One region of the Nonomuraea sp. 10N515B genome, then DNA from elsewhere that is predicted to be linked to it. Evidence: riboswitches for the same ligand, from Rfam matches in the RefSeq annotation. Region 1 holds a riboswitch; each other region holds the start of a gene.
What was found. Region 1 has a riboswitch for cyclic di-AMP ahead of ACTWQA_RS57100 (C40 family peptidase). Riboswitches for the same ligand answer to the same signal wherever they lie in the genome.

Region 1 (6,444 bases):
ACGTGTTCCAGTAGAGGCCTGGGAAGCCATGCTCCTTGGCGTCCTGCGCCACCCACTCGATCACTGCCGTCGCGATACCTTGCCGCCGGACTTCCGCGTCCACGAACAAGTCCGCCAGATAGCATCTCCCGGCATACCAGACACTGGCGTGGAACAGGTAATGCGCGATGCCAACCATGTTGCCGTCCAGCCGGGCGGCGATCCCGCGTATCTGCTCGTCGTCGAGCAGACGTCGCCAGGTCCGTTCGTAGTCGTCGTCGCTGCGCTCGACCTCGAAGTAGGTGTCTTTGCCACGGGCCAGCAATTCCCAGGAGGCGCGGTCGGATTCGGTCAAGAAGTTGATCTCCATCATGGCGCCCATCCTGCCCTACGGTCACGCCCGAGGCCTTCGCGAGCTCCTTCTGCGTCACCTGACCGGGACGGCGGACGCGCGCTTGGTCCCACAGCCGCGCCAGCTCCGCCAGGACCTGAGAACTCGACCCTTCCGGCCGGAACGCCGCCACGACGCACGGCCTCCTCAGCGCAAAGGACAATCATTCGGATCCGAGACGGGTCGGCCAGGATCCCCGCTCGCTGGAAGCGTAGCCCCGCAGGTCCGGACTCTTCCGGCATGCCTTCGACATGGTCAGCGGGTTGGATGTGATGCGGGCATGACCATCACCGACACCCCGGCGCCCGAGAGGGCCCGTCCTCGCCACGACGCCGCTCTGCCCGTATCCGACGTCTCCGCCGCGCCGGTATGGCCTTCGCCCGTGGCGCCGCCCAGGCCGCTGGCACATGGGGCCTTGCAGAGCCGTAACTTCTCGTCTTCTTTGATGTCGGCCACTCGACCTATCAAGTAATGGACGTAACTCTGCGTAGCTTGCTAGGTCAAGTGCCTAAGTGGGTTGGTCGCGAACTAAGGAAGCTGGTAGAACGCGGCAGGCGAGATGATCGTGAGAGGAGCGCCGATGTACGTGAGGTTCCAGAGCCCCACGCCAAACGGAAGAGGGACTTACCCCGGCGTGTTCGGCCTCGTCAACAGCCTGGCCATGCAAGGGCGACTGTCGGAGGAAGAGGAACGGTTCAGGCGCGAGAACAACGCCTGGTACGAAGCGAATTTCACTAATCCCGCAGACGTGGACCCCACGGTCTACGATCGGCAGCTCAACCCTGGAGCCGCGGCCTGGTTCAAGCCGTCAGCTCGTCATCTCATGGAGAGGGTGCCGGGCTATTTGGCGATCCTCGCTGCTCATGGGGTGGAGTGCCTGCGCCTCGAAGTGGCCGACCCCGGCAAGGTGATCTACGAAGATGGCGATCAGCTCGTCGTAGTTCCCTACGAGATCGGGTAGGCGTCGTCTAGCTCGTGACGATCCGCAGGAAGAAGTACTTCCACCACGGCCAACGGCCGCCCAGAGGCCTCGCGGACCGCGGCGAACACGGCCAGGAGGGGAGCATTCTTAGGCATGGCCAGTTGCTTGGCCTCGTCCGAGGTGGGCAGCGGGCGGTGATCTGCTCCAGGATGTGATCGAAACGGACGCCCTTGCGTGACTGGAGATGTTCGCGCAACCCTTGTTTCAGCGCCTCGCCACTGGTCAGATCGGTCCCTTCGGATACTTCCAACGGCACCCACAGCGACACGAGGTCGGTCGGCTCGCCCTCACGCGCGATCAAGCGCCGACGTCGGCCGCGTACCGGCCGCACAGCTCGGCGGTCAGCTCGCGCGCCGCGGTGTTAGACCCGGCAGGCGTGAGCCATCCTTCCGCCGGTCGGGTTCCATGACCTCCGTCAGCGTGTGACGGCCTGGCCGGAAAGCTGCTGGGCCCTTCACATCGGCCCGGTGATCCCACATTGTGGGGTCTGTATCCGGCTTCGATCAAGGAGGGCGCCGCAGGCCACGCGCTCGGTGGCCATGGGCTCTTCCGGCACGGAAAGGACTCCAGTCCATGGCCCTTGCCAGCGTATTGCTTCCCCTCGCTCTGGCGATCATCATGCTGGGGCTCGGCCTGAGCCTGACGATCGCCGACTTCCGACGTGTGGCCGCGTACCCCAAGGCCGCCGTCGTGGCGCTGACCTGCCAGGTCGTCCTCTTACCCGCCGTGTGCCTCGGCCTCGTCCTCGCTTTTGGCCTGCCACCCGCACTCGCCGTCGGCATGATGCTCCTGGCCGCCTCGCCTGGCGGCACGACCGCTAACCTCTACAGCCACCTGTTCGGCGGCGACGTCGCGCTGAACGTGACGCTCACCGCGATCAACTCGGTGCTGGCCGTCGTGACGCTGCCTCTGGTGACCAACCTGTCCCTGAGCTACTTCGGCGATGCCGGCACGCTGGGCCTCCAGCTCGACAAGACGGTGCAGGTGATCGCACTGGTGCTCGTCCCCGTGGCGGTCGGCATGGCGATGCGTTCGTTCAGGCCTCGGTTCGCGGACCGTATGGAATCCCCCGTGAAGATCGCTTCTGCCGTCATCCTGGTCCTGGTCATCCTCGGCGCGTTGTTGCAGGAGCTGGACAACATCGCAGGCTACATCCGCTCCGTGGGCGCCATCACGGTCCTGTTCAGCGTGATCAGCTTGGCCGTCGGATACTGGGCGCCCCGCCTGGCCGGAGTGGGCCGCCGCCAGGCCATCGCGTCCTGCATGGAGATCGGCATTCACAACGCGACCCTCGCGATCACCGTCGCGCTCAGCCCGGCGCTGCTGAACAACACCCAGATGGCGGTGCCCGCCGCGACGTACGGCGTCCTGATGTTCTTCACCGCGGCCGTCGCCGGTTTCCTTGTCCGAGCTCGCGCTTCCTCCGATGCCGCGTCAGAAGCGAGCACTGCCTGAGTCGGGCTGGGCGCAGGGGAGTCGTCCAGCTCCTGAATGGGCCTGGTCGAGGTCGTCGGTGATGCCGCGTTCGAGCAGTCTGACGTAAAGCTCGTCGGGACCCTGGCCGTATCTGCGTATCTGGTCGGCGCCTCCGTGCTTCTCGGATGATCTTCTCGGAGCGGCCGCGCCGGCCGTAGGCCTCGAGGAACAGGCGCAGCCGCTCTGGCCGGCGTGGTCGCCGAAGCCGTCGGCCTCCGCCGCGCGCCGGGCATACAGGGGCGTAGTTGCTCGTGCGATGGCCGAGGTGGGTCAGCTGGATCATCACCGCTGCCCCTTCGTCGTGGACCTCCGTGGCGAGCCGGTGCAGCAGCGGCTCGGACTCCTCCTTCCACAGCTGGTGGTTGCCGAAGGCGGGCGCGCTGCCTGGCCACGCGGATGGCGTCGGCTTCCTGGCCCGCGCCGCCGCGTCCAGCTGTCTCATTTCCCGCACGCCCGATTTTAGATGGTTTACAACTCTTTGACCGTTTCGTTAGAGTTCGTCACGCCTAATCCACTCAGCGTTTGCGTGGAGCCGGGGACCCACCTTCCCCCCTGGGGCGAATCGGCATCGCCGTAGGGCCACTTCCAGGCCCGAGCCCGTCAGCTAACCCGGTAGGCCGCATGGAAGGACAGCAGTGTCTCGCATTGCCATCTGCCTGGCGGCAGCCATCGCCGGGCTCACTCTGGCCGCTCCGGCCCAGGCCGCCACCGACGACCACACCACCCTGACCGGCCCCCAGGTCAAGCGCATCCAGCAGAAGCGCCAGCCCACTCCCGCCTGGAAGACCGCCCTCGCCTTCGCCATGAAGAAGCGCGGCATCCCGTACGTCTGGGGCGGGACCAGCGACAACGGCTACGACTGCTCCGGGCTCATGCTCAGGGCATACAAGCACGCTGGCATCGAGTTGCCGCGCACCGCGGCGCAACAGTACAACGCGTTCTCCAGGAAGATCTCCTGGGACGAGCTCAAGCCAGGTGACCTGGTCTTCTTCCACGGGCTTGGGCACGTGGGGATGATCTCGAGGCCCGGCTACATGGTGCACGCGCCGCGCACCGGAGACGTGGTCAAGGAGGAACGCCTCTCCGGCTGGCGCAGACAGTCGTTCGTGGGCGCCGTACGGCCAGACCCTAAGGGGGTACGGCTCTCCATCGAGCAGCGCAAGACCCCCGCGCCCTCGATGTTCACCGCCACCATGTGACAACGACGGTGGCCCCCGCGCCTTCCCGTTCTGCAGGTTCCGGCCACTGAGCCTTGTGTGAACTCAACGTGAAGCGGGCCGCAAGGCCGGTCCACTTCTGCACGGTCGTCACGGCACTTTCTCCGTGCTTTCACGACCATGGAAGCACGGAGAAGTGACATCAGGTTGTGGGGGCGCTCGTACAGGGTGATCTGTCGTCCGATGGGGTGACGCGCCCCGATGGTGAGAAGCGCGACGTCGGAGCAGCGGATGCGGATGTTCGCCGGCCACGTACGGGAGTTGTAGCGACGTCTCCATAGAGTGTCCCGAGCGTGAGCGACCCTGCCTGTCCTCGTAGCAGGTTGCAGTTTGGGTTGCTGTTCACCGCCGTACTAGCCCGTTCTTCCTGGACCGCCGGGCCGTGGGTTGAACTGATCGGGACGGCCGAGACCCGAGCTGCTAATGCGGTTTGGGTTGCGTCGTCGGCCTGCTGCGTTTGCGATGGACCGACAGCAACGTGCCTCAGTACTCCAGAACGCCATGGGCGGCCACCACGTCACTTGACGTGTTCGGCCGCACCTCGGTGACGCGCTCGGCCAGCAGCAGCGCAGCGGCGAGCCCGCCCTCAGCCTTGTCGCCGGCCAGCCCGAGCTCGATCCGGTCGGCCAGGTAGTCCTCCGGGATGCCGTCCTCGTCGCCGCCGAACAGCGGATCGAAGGTTAGGATGTTGCGACCGTCGGCGTAATGGTCGAAGGACGCGACCCTGTTCACGTTGACGAAGACACTCGCCGTGACCGTCCCCGCTGACAAGGGCCGCAGCACCTCGGGCAGCGTGCCGGCGAAGCCGTTCGACTCGCTCAGAATGGTCCCGCCCTCGGCCGACCGGGCGCAGATGAGCCCTTCCTCGAAATCGCCTTCCTCGTCATCCCCGTCGAACACGTCAATGCCAAGGCGGGCCAGCGCCTCGCGCGGGGTGAGACCGCGGACGAAGGTTGCACAGAACGCGTCGTCATCGAGCCAGTCGTAGCTGCCCATGGGTGGGGATCCTGTTCTCTCGGGACAGATCATGGAGATGATGGCATGCGAGTCCGACGAGAAGTTGGCTCGACCTTGAGAGGCGGTACCGGGCTCCCTGCTCAGCGACATGCAGGTCCGTAACGTGTGGGTCGTGCGGGAGGTGCTCTGGAGATCTACATCGACAGATACCCGTACGGATTGTCAGGCAGGTTCGAGGTGGTCGGCGAGGGTGATTGAACCTACGCGTCATTGTCGAGGGCGAACACCTCTTCGGACTGCGGATCGTAGACAACCAGACCATGCCGTGCCGCCAAGTCCATGATCTTTTGGAGCGCGGGAGTACTCCGTTCCGAGGAGCTCAGGTGCATGATCACATGGTCGATGCCAACAGACAGAGGCATCGACATCCAAGGGCTCTCTCGCGGGTAAGACGGGTAGTCGGGGAAGTGTGCACGCAACTCCTGGTAGAAGGCGACTATCCGCTCATCAAGTTCGCCTTCTACATGGTGTGCGGAACTACAACGAGCGAACATCTGCCGGGCCGTCTCCGCATCGACGGGTCCGCTCATGCCGAGGACGGCGAGGTCATAGCTCATGCCTGGCTCACTAGATGCCACTCAACGGGATCAACTCCAGCTCAGCACAGGCCCGTTCGTACTCCTCTCGAGTGAACTGACCGCTCGGCCCAGTCCCAGAGGCAATCCGCGCCCCGTTCCAGCACCGACCGGACTCTCTGCCAGAACGGATCGTCCGGATTGTAGGGACCCACAGGCGGAGGAATCTCCTGCAATGGCATACCCGGCACGCTAGTCAGCACCACACGCCACCGCAGCAAAGCGGCGTTTCCGTTGTCGGCCCTACCTCGTCGTGGCGCCAGCGGCATCGTTTGGTCGGCACCGGCCGCTTAGCTCCCCATCGACCTGTCCCCCACGATCCGTAACAATCACTCTGTGCGTCTCCTATTGAGGTCGGCCTTGGCAGGGTCCGCGGTGGCGTTCTCACTGCTGCTCCTCCTCCACTGGCCGACTCGTGATTCGGATTCCGAGCTCAAGCTGGCAATGGCGTTCGCGCTGGCGCCCTTCCCGCTCAGCATGCTCGCCGCGCTACTGGCCCGCCTGCCTGTCTGGCCGGCCGTCGGGCTGGTGGCACCCTTCGCCATGCTGGCGGTCGCCTTCATCCAGCCGGATTCTGACCCCTGGGTGTCCGACGACAAGCTCGCGCTCTACCTCTCCATGGCGGTCCCCGCAGTGACCGGCTTCATGCTCACGGCCCTGCTAGGTGCTCTGTTCTTGGGGAAGACCGCAGGCTCACCAGGAACCGACGCCTAACACCCGTCACCCGCTCCACTCTCATACGAGCAATCGTCAAGACCTGTGGATCAAGTTTCTTAAGCAGCTTTCGACTTACCCCCGATCGTCGGT
Region 2 (6,444 bases), on a different contig from region 1:
TGCAGTGTTCCTGCGTGCTCCCTGCAGGGGGCCGACGAGTCCTTGCAGTTCGCCATATCCCCTACGCTTTGTTGTTGTGAGCGACGAACTTCCTGAGCAGATGCGGATCCGGAGGGAGAAGCTCGACCGCCTTCGCAGCGAGGGCGTCGACCCTTACCCGGTGAATTTCCCCCGTACGGCGACCAACGCCGAGGTGAGGGATAAATACCAGGACTTGGAGCCCGACGCCGCCACCGGTGACACGGTCGCGGTCGCGGGCCGCGTCATGCTCAGCCGCGTGGGTGGCAAGCTCTGCTTCGCCACGCTCAGGGACGGCGAGGCCGATCTGCAGGTCATGATCTCGCTCGACAAGGTGGGCGAGGAGTCGCTGGCACGCTGGAAGCGCGACGTCGACCTGGGCGACCACGTCGGCGTGATCGGCGAGGTCATCACCTCCCGCCGCGGCGAGCTGTCCATCCTCGCCGAAAGCTGGCAGATCACCGCCAAGTGCCTGCGCCCCCTGCCGGAGAAGCACGTCGGCCTCACCGACCCCGAGGCTCGCGTCCGCCAGCGCTACGTCGACCTCATCGTCAACGACGAGGCCAGGAAGATGGCCCGCATCCGCAGCGCCACCGTGCGCGCGGTGCGCGACTTCTGGCACGACGAGGGCTATCTCGAGGTCGAGACGCCGATGCTGCAGCCCATCCACGGCGGCGCGACGGCCCGGCCCTTCAAGACCCACATCAACGCCTACGACATGGAGCTCTACCTCCGCATCGCGATCGAGCTCTACCTCAAGCGATTGGTGGTCGGCGGCATCGAGAAGGTCTTCGAGGTCAACCGCAACTTCCGCAACGAGGGCGCGGACTCCACGCACAACCCCGAGTTCACCATGGTCGAGGCCTATGGCACCTACCTTGACTACAACGACATGGCGGACCTGACGCAGCGGATGTACCAGAAGGCCGTCCTGGCCGCTCTGGACACGTCCGTGGTCGTGCACGACGGCGTCGAGGTGGATCTGGGCCTCGCCCAGTGGCCGCGCATCACGCTCTACGGCGCCGTGTCGGAGGCCGTGGGCGAGGAGATCACCACCTCCACCACGCTGGAGGAGCTTCGCAAGATCGCCGACCGGCGCGAGGTCCACTGGGACCCGAAGTGGGGCTCGGGCAAGATCGTGCAGGAGCTCTTCGAGGCGCTGGTCGAGCACACGCTCGTCCAGCCCACGTTCGTCATGGACTATCCACTGGAGACCTCGCCGCTGGCCCGCCTGCACCGGGACAACCCGCTGCTGACGGAGAAGTGGGACCTGATCGGCTTCGGCACCGAGCTGGGCACGGCCTACTCGGAGCTCAACGACCCGATCGACCAGCGCCACCGCCTGATGGAGCAGTCGCTGCTGGCCGCAGGTGGCGACCTGGAGGCCATGCAGCTCGACGAGGACTTCCTGCAGGCGCTGGAATACGCCATGCCGCCGACCGGCGGCATGGGCGCCGGCATCGATCGGATGATCATGGCCTTCACCGGCAAGAACATCCGGGAGACGATCCTGTTCCCGCTGGTCAAGCCGACTCGCTGAGCCGAGAGACGGGCGCGCGGCCGGTCCCGCGCGCCCGCCCGGCGCCACGTCGGCCGCGTGGCCGGCAACTCGGCCCCGGTGAGCTCCTTGATCCGTGCCAGAGCGCTCAGGAGATCGTCGCCGGCGCACCTGCCTGATCGCGATGAAGTCGAGGAAGTAGGCGCCAAACTTTCTTCTGGCCTGGCCGGTTTCCGATACGAGCTCTGCTGTAAGCATCGGGTCAAGGCTGCGAGCCAACATTTCGCTCCAGCCGCTGAAACATTCACAGTCCTCTGGAGGCACCCCGAGCATCTCGGTGATGACCATGGTAGGCGAAGCTGGAAACCAGGTCCGTCTCCTCCGGTAAAGCGCCGATCAGCTCGGTGGTGATCAGCCCGATGCGGGAGCAGAGCCGTTCGACCATGCGCGGTGTGAACGCCTCGCCGACCGGAGCGCGCAGTCTGGTGTGGTCGGGCGGGTCCGTCCAGAGGGCCGATTCAACGGGCTGAGCTGGGTCTCTTCCGTACAGCGGGTCGGAGTCGTGGCCGAAGCGGAGCATCGCTCCGCAACGTTCAGGATGGCGGCGACGAGCAGCCCGCGCGGGTGCGGAAGATCGCCCCGCGGGCGCTCAGCTCGCGGTAGCGCGCGTATGGCTCGCGTAGAAAGTCCGGATCGCTCGGATCAAAACCAGGACGTCTGCCAGGCTCATCCTGTCCCGGGCCGGGGCCTATTGGACCGTTCTATGAGATCGCTCATTGTGCCGGCGGTCTCGTCGCCATATGGCGAGTTCGCCACATATAACGGATCATGTCAATAGTGCCCGTCAAGTGCGAAGATTCTGGCGCTTGACGACCTTTCCGGGATGCGTTTACCGTCTGCGAGACGAGCGGCTTTGGCCCGTTGTGAGGTCCGAGTTCTGCTGTTGGGGGGGAGGGCTCCCGATGGATGTGCTCACTGAAGGCGTCGAGCTGAGCCATGCGGATCTGGCGTTGCTGGCGGAGCTGGCCAAGGGGGTTACGGTCGATCGCGTGGGGAGACGTTTGGATATCAGTGGGCGGACAGTACGCCGGCGGTTACGGGGCATCTGCGACCGCATCGGCGTGGCCACGGCCATCGAGGCCGTGGCCTGGGCGGCGCGGCGTCAGCTGATCTGACGCCTCAGTCGGCGATGCGCACCGCGCCGGCGTACGGGCGGTTGGCGATCGAGGCGATGTGCACGACATCACCTGTGCGCGGGGCGTGCACCATCATGCCCCCTCCCAGGTAGATGCCGACGTGATGCAGGTCGCTGTAGAAGAACACCAGGTCGCCCGCGCGTAGCTCGGACCTGTCGATGTGCCGGCCCGCGGTCCACTGGTCACCGGTGTAGTGCGGCAGCGAGATGCCGACCCGCTGGAAGGCCGCCATCACCAGGCCGGAGCAGTCGTAGGAGCTGGGGCCCTCGGCGCCCCAGACGTACGGCTTGAGCTGCTGTGTGAGTGCCCACCTCGCGGCCTGGGCCGCCTTGCCGTTGCCGGGGATCGGCAGGTTGATGTGCACGCGCTTGCCGGCCCGGCCGGCCTCTCCCATGGCCCGCCTGAACAGGTTGCTCTCGGCCTTGGCCACCAGCTTGGTGATCTTGTCGCGCTTGCTGTCGAGGTCCGCGACGATCTTCTGCAGCTCCTCCATGCGGGTCTTGGCGCCCGCTCTGGCGCGTTCGGCGGCGTCCATGGCCTTGGCGAGCTGGTTGACCTGCTCGGCCTGCTGCTGTTCCAATGCGTACGTGGTCGCGGCCTGATCGAGGAACTTCTCGGGGTCGGTCGACGAGGTGAAAGCAAGCGCCCTGCTCAGCCCACCGGAGATGTAGGCGTTCTGAGCGAGCATGGCGGCCTTGGCGCGCTTGGCGGCGAGATCCGCCTCGCTGCCGGCCAGCGTCTTCTGGGCGGCGTCGGCCGCCTTCTGCGCGACCTTGTATTTCTCCCGCTGCCCGTTGTACTGCTCCGTCAGCGTCTCGATCTCGACGTGCAGCTTCTCGACCTGGTCGGAGAGCTCCTTGAGCGAGGGTGTGGGATCCGCGGACGCCGGAGCGGCGGCGGGGATGGCGATCAGGAGCGTGGCCACTGTGATGCTCACCACGCCGAGGCGGCGTGCGAGCCAGGCCCGTTCCGGAGGGCGGGCATGCCTGCCCGCCGACTTCCCCCCACGGCCGTGCGTACGCTTCACCAACCAGCTCCTCTCATTGACGCCTACCGGGTTAGCTGACGGGTTCGGGCCGGAGCAGCCCTACCGAAGAACTCGGATTCACCCCGATGGTGGCGTGCGAAGCTCGCCACCGGTGGATCCCCGGCTCCCCATGCGGGAATTGGGCGTGTCTCCCGCGTGCGCCACGCGGGGAACGTTGTCGCTGGACACTAATGCACTCCGGGTTCGTGCTCAACCAGAACTGCTCGATCTGTAGAGGTTTCACAACTGGCGGGTCACAAGGTGATCTCGTGATCAGCCATGCAGAAGAGACCTTATGTCCCCTTTGTCATTGCTTCTGCCGAACGCCGGAAGACGCCGGGCTCGTGCCCATGTGGCTCGTGGCACGTCACAGGATGGGGCCAGACATGGGAGTTAGGACCGAACCGTAATGACATCTGTACTCTGGAGAGCCATGGAACAGGTGGCCGAACTGACGACGCCGGAGACCGCGGTGGTGGTCCGGCGTGCCCGCACGCCCGACGTGCGGAGGATCAGGCGCCTGGTCGACACCTATGCGGGCGCCGGCCCCCGGCTCCTGGAGAAGACCACAGTGACCCTGTACGAGGACGTACAGGAGTTCTGGGTGGCCGAGCTGGGCGGGCGGGTGGTCGGGTGTGGCGCGCTCCACGTCCTGTGGGAGGACCTGGCCGAGGTCCGCACGGTGGCCGTCGATCCTGAGTGCCGGGGCATGGGGATCGGCCACCGGATCGTCTCCGCGCTCATCCGGCAGGCGAACGATCTGGGACTGCGGCGTGTATTCTGCCTGACTTTTGAGGTCGATTTCTTCGCGCGGCACGGCTTCCGCCCGATCCAGGGCACGCCGGTCTCGCCCGAGGTCTACGCCGAACTGCTGGCTTCGTACGACGAGGGTGTGGCGGAGTTCCTCGACCTGGAGCACGTGAAGCCGAACACCCTGGGCAACACCCGCATGCTGCTCCACCTGACATCGGGTGACGCTGGCCTTGACTAGCTGGAAAGGTGATTGTTGATACCTATGTCGATACGTTGGGCAGCACAGGGCATGTGTCCTGACACGTGCCACATGCGCACTCGAAGCGAGGTGACACGGTGAGCACCGGACAGCCGCCGTATCCACAGGACGAATCGGGCGAGAACTCTGCACCCGGAAATCCCCAGTACGGGCAGCAGAACACGGGCCGCCACCCCGGCGAGCCCGACCCCGACGTCACTGTGGTCGGCTACCGGGCGGACGACGCCTATGGCCAGCAGCCCCCATACGGCCAGCAGGGCTACGGACAGCAACAGGGTTACGGCCAGCAACAACAGCAGTACGGCCAGCAACCCGCCGACGCCCAGTACGGGCAGCAGCAGGGCTACGGCCAGCAGCCGGATTACGGTCAGCAGGCGCAGCACGGCCAGCAGGGCTACGGCCAGCAACAGCAATACGGCCAGCAGCCACAGTATGGTCAGCAGCCGCAGTCCCAGCCGGGCTACGGCCAGCAGCCCGGCTATGGTCAGCAGGCTCAGTCCCAGCCCGACTATGGGCAGCAGGGCTACGGCCAGCAGGCGCAGTCCCAGCCGGGCTACGGCCAGCAGCCCTCCTCCGGGCAGTATGGCGCCCAGCAGCCGCAGTATGGCCAGCAGCCCCAGGCGCAGCCCGACTACGGCCAGCAGCAGGGCTACGGTCAGCAGGCTCAGTCCCAGCCCGACTACGGGCAGCAGCAGGGCTATGGCCAGCAACCGCAGTCGCAGCCGGGCTACGGCCAGCAGCAGGGCTATGGTCAGCAGGCTCAGTCGCAGCCCGATTACGGGCAGCAGCAGGGCTATGGTCAGCAGGCTCAGTCCCAGCCCGATTACGGGCAGCAGCAGGGCTACGGTCAGCAGGCTCAGTCCCAGCCCGGCTACGGCCAGCAGCAGGGCTACGGTCAGCAGCAGCAGGGCTACGACCAGCAGGGTTATGGCCAGCAGGCGCAGTCCCAGCCTGGCTACGCCCAGCCCCAGTACGGCCAGCAGCAGTACGGCGACCAGCAGTACGGCCAGGCCTACGGGCAGCCGCAGCAGGCCGCCTATGGCCAGCCGGGCTACGGCCAGGCCTACGGGCAGCCGGTCGGCGTGCAACCTCCGGGCGCACCGGCTCCGCTGGCGGAGTGGTGGCAGCGGCTGGTGGCGAGGATCGTCGACGGCGTGATCTTCGGCGTCGTGATGGGCCTGGTGACCTTCATCTTCGGGCTGTTCCTGGTCGCGAGCTACAGCTCGACCACCGGGGCGAGCACGGGCCTGTTCGGTTCGTTCGTCATCGGCATCCTGATGTCGATCGTCCTCACCCTCGTCTACGTCGGCTACGACTTCTTCATGCACAAGATGAAGGGTCAGACCGTCGGCAAGATGATCATGGGCATCAAGGTCGTCCAGGTCGGCGGCCCGGTGCCGCCGGGCGGCATCCCCAACGACGCGGCACTCAAGCGCGCGCTCGTGACGTGGGGCGCCTACATCTTCTACTGGATTCCCTTCGGAACGCTCCTCGCTCCCCTTCTGAGCGGCCTGAACGGCGCCTCCATGCTGTGGGACAAGCCGCTGCAGCAGACGTTCGCGGACAAGTTCGCGCGCACCGTGGTGGTGAAGATCAAGTAGTCCTCCCGCACGTAAACATAGGGGCCGGCTTCCCGCCGGCCCCTATGTTTTGTCCGCGGCGCCGTACCAGAATGGGACGGAACCCGTAGCCG
Region 3 (6,444 bases), on a different contig from region 1:
CACGGCTGCGCATCCCCGGCCGCAAGACGCTGCTGATCGTGTTCACCGCCGGAAACCTGCTGCCGCCGCAGGTCCTCATCACCCCGCTCTACACCCTCTACACGCTCATCCCGCTGCCCGCGTGGCTGTCGGACTCGCAGTCGCTCTACGACTCCTACCTCGGGCTGATCCTCATCCACGTGGCCTTCCAGTTCGGCTTCTGCGTCTTCGTCATGGCCAACTTCATGCGCACGATCCCCGAGGAGATCAGCGAGGCGGCGCTGGTGGACGGGGCCGGGGTGTGGAAACGCTACTGGCGGCTGACGTTGCCGCTGTGCCGGCCGGTGCTGGCGGCGCTGTCCACGCTGCAGTTCACCTGGATGTACAACGACTTCCTGTGGGCGCTGGTGCTGATGTCGTCGGGCGACAAGCTGCCCGTCACCTCGGCGCTGAACAACCTGCGCGGCCAGTTCTTCACCGACTACAACCTGCTGGCCGCCGGGTCGATGCTGGTGGCGCTGCCGACGCTGATCGTGTTCCAGATGTTGCACAAGCAGTTCGTGGCCGGGCTCACGCTCGGCTCCACCAAAGGTTAGAGGAGGCTCTGGAAGCGGGCCGCGACGTGGTCCCACGACCAATCGCCGGCGATCCAGTCGCGGCCGCCCGCGCCCATCTTGCGGGCCTTGTCCGGGTCACTCAGCAGCTCGACGATCGCCTGCGCGATCTCCTCCGGGTCCGTGCCGTCCACCACGAGCCCGGTCTCGCCGTGCTTGACCGCGTCGGGGGCGCCGCCCGACGCGCCGGCTACCACCGGCAGGCCGGTGGCCGACGCCTCCAGGAACACGATCCCGAGCCCTTCCACGTCCACCCCGCCCCACCGGGTACGGCAGGGCATCGCGAACACGTCGGCGGCCGCGTAATAGCCGGGCAGGCTCGCGGCCGGCACCGTACCGGTGAACCTGATCGACTCGTCCCCGGCCGCCAGCCGCTCCAGCGTGCGCCGGTAGGGTCCGCCGCCCACCAGCAGCAGGACGGCGTCGGGCACCGCCCGCAGCACCCGGGGCCAGGCCCTGATGAGCTGGTCCTGGCCCTTGCGTGGCACCAGCCGGGACACGCATGCCACGACCGGCCTGCCCTGCAGGCCCAGCTCGGCCTTGGGCGTGCCGGGGTGGAACAGGCCGGCGTCGACGCCCGGCGCGAGCCGTACGAGCTTGGCCGGCGGGATGGCCGCGACGAGCCGCCGCCGCGTGTACTCCCCCAGATACGTGACCACGTCGGCGTGCTCGCCGATCCTGCGCAGCACGGCGCGGAAGCCAGGTGCGCTCGCCCACGACGCCTCGTGGCCGTGGGTGAGCATCACCACGCGCCGCGCGCCCGCCCTGCGCACGTGCGGCGCGAGCAGGCCGAGCGGCGCCGCCGCCCCGAACACGACGGTGCCCGCCTCGTGCTCGGCCACCAGCCGGGCCGCGCGGCGTGCCACGGCCGGGGTCGGCAGCATGAGCCGTGTCGGATGCCGCACCACCCGGAACGGCTGCCGCCGGTCGAACTCGGCGCAGCCCGGCCAGGCGGGTGCGTAGACGGCCACTCCCGGTGTGCGCAGCGCGAGCCCGTGCACGAACGACTGGATGCCGCCCGGCCTGGGCGGGAAGTCGTTCGTGACGATGACCACATGGGTCACGGCACCGGGATGCCGTTCAGCTTCGCCCATGCGCGGGCCATGGCGATGCGCTCGGGGCTGGTGGGATGGGAGGCATAGAGCACATATTCCACCGCATCCGGCGACAAGTCGGAAATATTGGTTACTGCCAGACGTTTCTGCATTTTTATGAATGTGGCGGGATCTCTGGTGAGGTCGAGGGCGTGGACGTCGGCCCGGGCCTCGACGCGGCGGCTGACCAGGTTCTCCGCCGGTCCCAGGAGCAGTGAGCCCAGGGTCATCAGGCCCAGCACCGCGCCCACCGCGCGAGGGTCGGCGATCGAGGTGACGCCGGTGCGGCGGCGTACCGGATCGAACACCAGGAACAGCAGCACGGCGCCCAGCCCGGCGCCCAGGCCGCCGATGAGCGTACCGGTGAGCACGTCGTTGTCCTTGGCGTGGCCCAGCTCGTGCGCCACGACCAGCTCCACCTCCGGCTGCGGGGCCTTGAGCAGCGTGTCGTAGACGACGATGCGGCGCGTGGCGCCGAAGCCGGACACGTAGGCGTTGAGCGCCGTCGTCCGGCGCGAGGCGTCGGCCACCAGCACGTCCTTAACCGGCACGCCGTCGCGTTCGGCCATGGCCAGCAGGTTCGTGCGCAGCGGGCCCTGCGGCATGGACCTGAAGTCGTTGAACAGCGGCTCGAACAGCACCGGATACACGAACGACGCCACCACTGTCAGCGCGAACGCCCCGACGGCCGCCGGGATCCACCAGCGCCGCACCTTGCGGGCCAAGGCCACGAGCACGACCAGCATCAGGCAGAGGATGGCCGTCTGCACGCCCATGTTCTTGAGCCGGTCGCCGGCCCAGGACGCCCAGTCCTGGGTGGACAGGCCGAAGGCGCGCAGCAGCGTCTCGAACCACATCCCGAGCGGCCAGCGGATCAGCTCGGTGAGCGCGGTGATGACGACGACGCCCAGGATCACCCGCAGCCACCAGGGGCCCCTCAGCCAGCCCACGGCCTTCGCGCCGATCGGGGTGGCCACCAGGAGGCCCGCGATGATGATCGACAGGGCCAGTGACAGGTAGCTCGGGAGGGTGGTGGCCGCGTCGAACGCCTGCGCTCTGGCGATCTGGGCGGCGGTGAAGTCGCGGGCCGGGTCGGGCGGGCCCCCGGCCAGCACCCGCCAGGGGGTGGCGAAGGCGGCCACGGCCAGGATCACCACCCCCAGCGCCACGGCCGCGACCGCCGCCTCTCGCCGCAACCGCCTCCCGTCCGCATCCGGAGCCCCGCCCTTGCCGGCACGCCGATCGCCGCCCACGGCCCGGCCGCCGTCGCCGCCGCCACCCGGGCTCCGAGCGTCGCCGACGGCGGTGGGATCGCCGGTCGAGACCTCGGTTCGGGGCTTCCTCGTCCCTGGTCCTGCGTCGTCCGTGTCGTGCCGTTCGCTCATCGGCCTCCCCCTCTTACGTGAGCTGCTCCCGGACGTACACGCGCCACCGTGCCGTCAGCGTCGCCACGGACAGCCCCAGCGAGGAGAGCGCCCGATCGACGCCGGACGCCTGGGCATCACGGTAGAACCTCACCAGGGTCTCCTCACCGAACCGGTCGGCGAGGAAGCGACACGCCAGCCACGCCTCCTGGTACGCCCGTGCGAGCCGCACGGGATCCCGGCCATCCGCCGCGAACGCCGCAGGCCCGGGCAATTCGCTCGGCACTCGCCCGGCCCGCACCTCGTCGGCCAGCTCGGCGGCGGCCGTCCGCACGGGCAGCCCCGCGTCCCGGTAGCCCACGTAGTCGGCGAACCCCTCGTAGAGCCAGACGGGCAGGTCGCCGGTGCCCGCCACGACGTGGGTGAGCTCGTGCGCGAGCACCACGTCCTTCCCCGTGGAGTTGAGCCTGGCGAAGACCTCCGGGACGACGATCACCCGGCCGCCGTCGGCCACCGCGGCCAGCCCGTCGACCCGCTCGACCCCGGCCAGCCCTGCCGCCTCGCGGGCGGACCCAGGCACGACGACGAGCGGCCGCACAGGCCTGCCGAGGACGTCCAACACCCGGCGTCCCGCCGTGTCAGCCCGCCGCGCCAGCTCGTCGAGCGTGCCGGGCGGGGTGTGGTGGCCGACGACGAGGGAACGCCCTGCGCGGGCCAGGACGACGCCGTCGCGCCACAGATCACGTGCTTCCGGGGGAAGAAGGGGGGACTCGGGGACCGGGGCGCTGGCGGGGGCGAGGAGCAGGAGTCCGGCCACCACGGCTCGTCGACTCACCTGCTCGGACACGATGTCCGATCGTAGCCGGGCCGGATCATAGCCGGGCCCGACCGTCACCGGGCCCGACCGTCACCGGGCCGATCGTCGCCGGGCCCCGATGTGCCACGGCAGGCGGCCCACATCGCGTCGTAACGGCGGCCCGCTTGTGAAGGGATCAGACACCGTCTCCCTGGAGGGCCATCAGCCCCGTACGGCGGGTGGGGGACGGTGGCTCGCCGTACAAGAAAGAGGGTGTGCATGAAGAACAAAAAGCGGGTGTGCATGGAGAAAGGGCCCCGATGGGATCGGAGCCCTTTCCTCACAAGCCGGGACGGACAGCGCCGACGAAAGACGCCTTGCGCCAGCTGCTCAGCTTGTCGATACGCACCCGCTCGCCTGTCCGCGGGGAGTGGAGCATCTTGCCGTTGCCGACGTAGATGCCCACGTGACCGAGCCCTCTGAAGAACATCAGGTCGCCTGGCTGGAGATTCTTCCAGGAGACCTTCTTCCTGATGCCGGCGAACTGGCTGGCCGCCACGCGGGGGATCTTCACACCGGCCTTCTTCCAGGCGTACTGGGTCAGGCCGGAGCAGTCGAACGAACCAGGGCCCGTGGCACCGTACCGGTAAGGGTCACCGATCTGGTCCTTGGCCACGGCGACGGCCTTGAGGGCCTTCGCCTCCTGCCGGGCGATCCTGAGAGCCTTGGCCGACGTCGCGGAGCTAACCGCCGTATTGGCCTTGGTCGTGGAGGCACCGGCTGAATCGCTGGTCGTCGCCGCCTGCGCCGTCGGGGCATGGAGGATCAGACCTCCGGCCGTCACGGTCATGGTGAGCGCTACGCCACTCAGGGCAATGCGGGACAGACGGGGGTTCTGCGGGGAGGTAGACAGGATTTCTCCTTGGGTCTTCCACGAACGCCTACCGGGTTAGCTGACGGATTCGGGCCTGGAAGTCGCCCTACAGCGCGATACGCGCCGATTCACCCCTGATCCCGGGAAGGGATCGATGGTTCCCCGGCTCCGTGCTCCTGGCTGCACGGACTCGGCAGGTCGCCGTCCGGTGTCGTGTTCGACAAGGGGACGTACGGCGGCGACCGGCGGATCTCTATCTGGCTCACATCGGGGGACCGATGCGGATTCGCGGCGACATGGCTTGTCGCTGCGACGCCAGAAGCTACGCCGAAACGTCAAGGATCGGCAAAGCGCCAGTCAGGTTGTAAAGATCCAACAACTGGTTCTGTCAGGTCCGAAACCCCTGTTGGAACGCCAGGTTCAGTTATGGAAATGTGACCCTTCTCACAAACTGCGGCACACTGTCGTGTAAGGTCCCAATTGTCACTTTCGTCACATGCTTCGCGCCGTCATCCTGAAGCCGGTGGGCGGGAGCGTTCCCGCGGCAATACGGTCCCGTTCGATGCGCCATAGCTCGTTGAGGACGTCGGTGCTGCCATTCGTCACCTTTCCGCCGATATATCGCGACAAGTACGGTTCTTGCCGCATGCTCGTGACCTGGAACCGTTCGGCAAGGGCGGCGAGCATGACGTCCGCGGGGGCGTGATCCCCATGCGCCTCGCGCCATCGCTCGAGCGGGTCACGTCCGGGACCGCCGGGCTCGCGGGTGACATCCGCCACTCCCGCGGCGGCAAGCAACGATCCGGCATCGTAGAACCAGGTGGCTGCGGCCCGGTCGGCCCAATCCCACCCGAACTCGTCCACCACCAGCAGCCCGCCCGGCCGGAGCAGCGACCGCACGCGGTCCAGCGCCGCCTGGAGCGGATGCACGTGGTGCAGCGAGAGCGACATGACGACCGCATCGAACAACGATCCACCGTCGTAGTGGCGCGCGAGCGCCGGGTCGTTGTCGGCCGAGTCGGGATAGGTCACGACATCGGCCTGCACCGCCGGCACCCCGGCCGCCCGCGCCGCTCCGACGGCCTCCGGCGAGATGTCGATCGCGGTGACCAAGTGACCGCGCCGCATCAACTCGGAGGCCAGCGCGCCCCGCCCGCAGCCGACGTCGAGGATCCGCTGCGGCTGCCGGGAAAGCACCTGACTCAGCCACGCGTACTGGTGGTTGTCCACCGTTTCTGTCTCCATGCGACCGAGCATGACCGCTCGCAGCCATGCACACCACTGCAGGTTCGGCATGGAAGCCATAAGCTCTATGCATGCTTGATGTGTGGTCGCTGAAGGTGCTGGTGGAGGTGGGGAGGCTGGGATCGTTCTCGGCGGCGGCCGAGGAGCTGTCGATGACGCAGCCCGCCGTGTCCCGGCAGATCGCCACGCTGGAGCGGCACACCCGCGTTCGGCTGTTCGAACGGCTGCCGCGTGGCGTCCGGCCGACGGACGCCGGGCGGGCGGCACTGGAGCAGGCCGATGAGGTGCTGCGGGGGTTGAGGCTGTTCGAAACGCGGATGCGGGCCTTCGCGACGGCGGAGGCGGGGCGGGTCCGGGTGTCGGCCTTCCCGAGCGCCGCGACCAGCTACCTTCCCGACCGGTTCCGTTCGTTCGCGGCCAGGCACCCGGACGTGGAGCTCTCCCTCACGGTCCGCTCCGGCGAACACGACCGGTGCGC

Region 2: it holds a riboswitch for cyclic di-AMP, as region 1 does, so the genes downstream of both, ACTWQA_RS13755 (NlpC/P60 family protein) here and ACTWQA_RS57100 (C40 family peptidase) in region 1, are expected to answer to the same signal.
Region 3: it holds a riboswitch for cyclic di-AMP, as region 1 does, so the genes downstream of both, ACTWQA_RS18240 (C40 family peptidase) here and ACTWQA_RS57100 (C40 family peptidase) in region 1, are expected to answer to the same signal.

The regions. Positions count from the first base shown of each region.
Region 1 is NZ_JBQQBQ010000122.1:6,775-13,218, forward strand. It holds gene ACTWQA_RS57085 (GNAT family N-acetyltransferase) at 1-352, opposite strand, end outside; gene ACTWQA_RS57090 (hypothetical protein) at 951-1,331, shown strand; gene ACTWQA_RS57095 (bile acid:sodium symporter family protein) at 1,926-2,807, shown strand; cyclic di-AMP (ydaO/yuaA leader) riboswitch at 3,322-3,461, shown strand; gene ACTWQA_RS57100 (C40 family peptidase) at 3,464-4,027, shown strand; gene ACTWQA_RS57105 (DUF6461 domain-containing protein) at 4,529-5,041, opposite strand; gene ACTWQA_RS57110 (hypothetical protein) at 5,263-5,619, opposite strand; gene ACTWQA_RS57115 (hypothetical protein) at 5,998-6,351, shown strand.
Region 2 is NZ_JBQQBQ010000008.1:45,009-51,452, forward strand. It holds gene lysX (bifunctional lysylphosphatidylglycerol synthetase/lysine--tRNA ligase LysX) at 77-1,558, shown strand; gene ACTWQA_RS13745 (hypothetical protein) at 1,821-2,096, opposite strand; gene ACTWQA_RS13750 (LuxR C-terminal-related transcriptional regulator) at 2,479-2,691, shown strand; gene ACTWQA_RS13755 (NlpC/P60 family protein) at 2,696-3,739, opposite strand; cyclic di-AMP (ydaO/yuaA leader) riboswitch at 3,745-3,895, opposite strand; gene ACTWQA_RS13760 (amino-acid N-acetyltransferase) at 4,173-4,730, shown strand; gene ACTWQA_RS13765 (hypothetical protein) at 4,727-5,839, opposite strand; gene ACTWQA_RS13770 (RDD family protein) at 5,834-6,352, shown strand.
Region 3 is NZ_JBQQBQ010000011.1:26,440-32,883, forward strand. It holds gene ACTWQA_RS18220 (carbohydrate ABC transporter permease) at 1-575, shown strand, start outside; gene ACTWQA_RS18225 (glycosyltransferase family 4 protein) at 572-1,657, opposite strand; gene ACTWQA_RS18230 (M48 family metallopeptidase) at 1,654-3,072, opposite strand; gene ACTWQA_RS18235 (hypothetical protein) at 3,086-3,898, opposite strand; gene ACTWQA_RS18240 (C40 family peptidase) at 4,188-4,697, opposite strand; cyclic di-AMP (ydaO/yuaA leader) riboswitch at 4,771-4,927, opposite strand; gene ACTWQA_RS18245 (class I SAM-dependent methyltransferase) at 5,214-5,966, opposite strand; gene ACTWQA_RS18250 (LysR family transcriptional regulator) at 6,038-6,444, shown strand, end outside.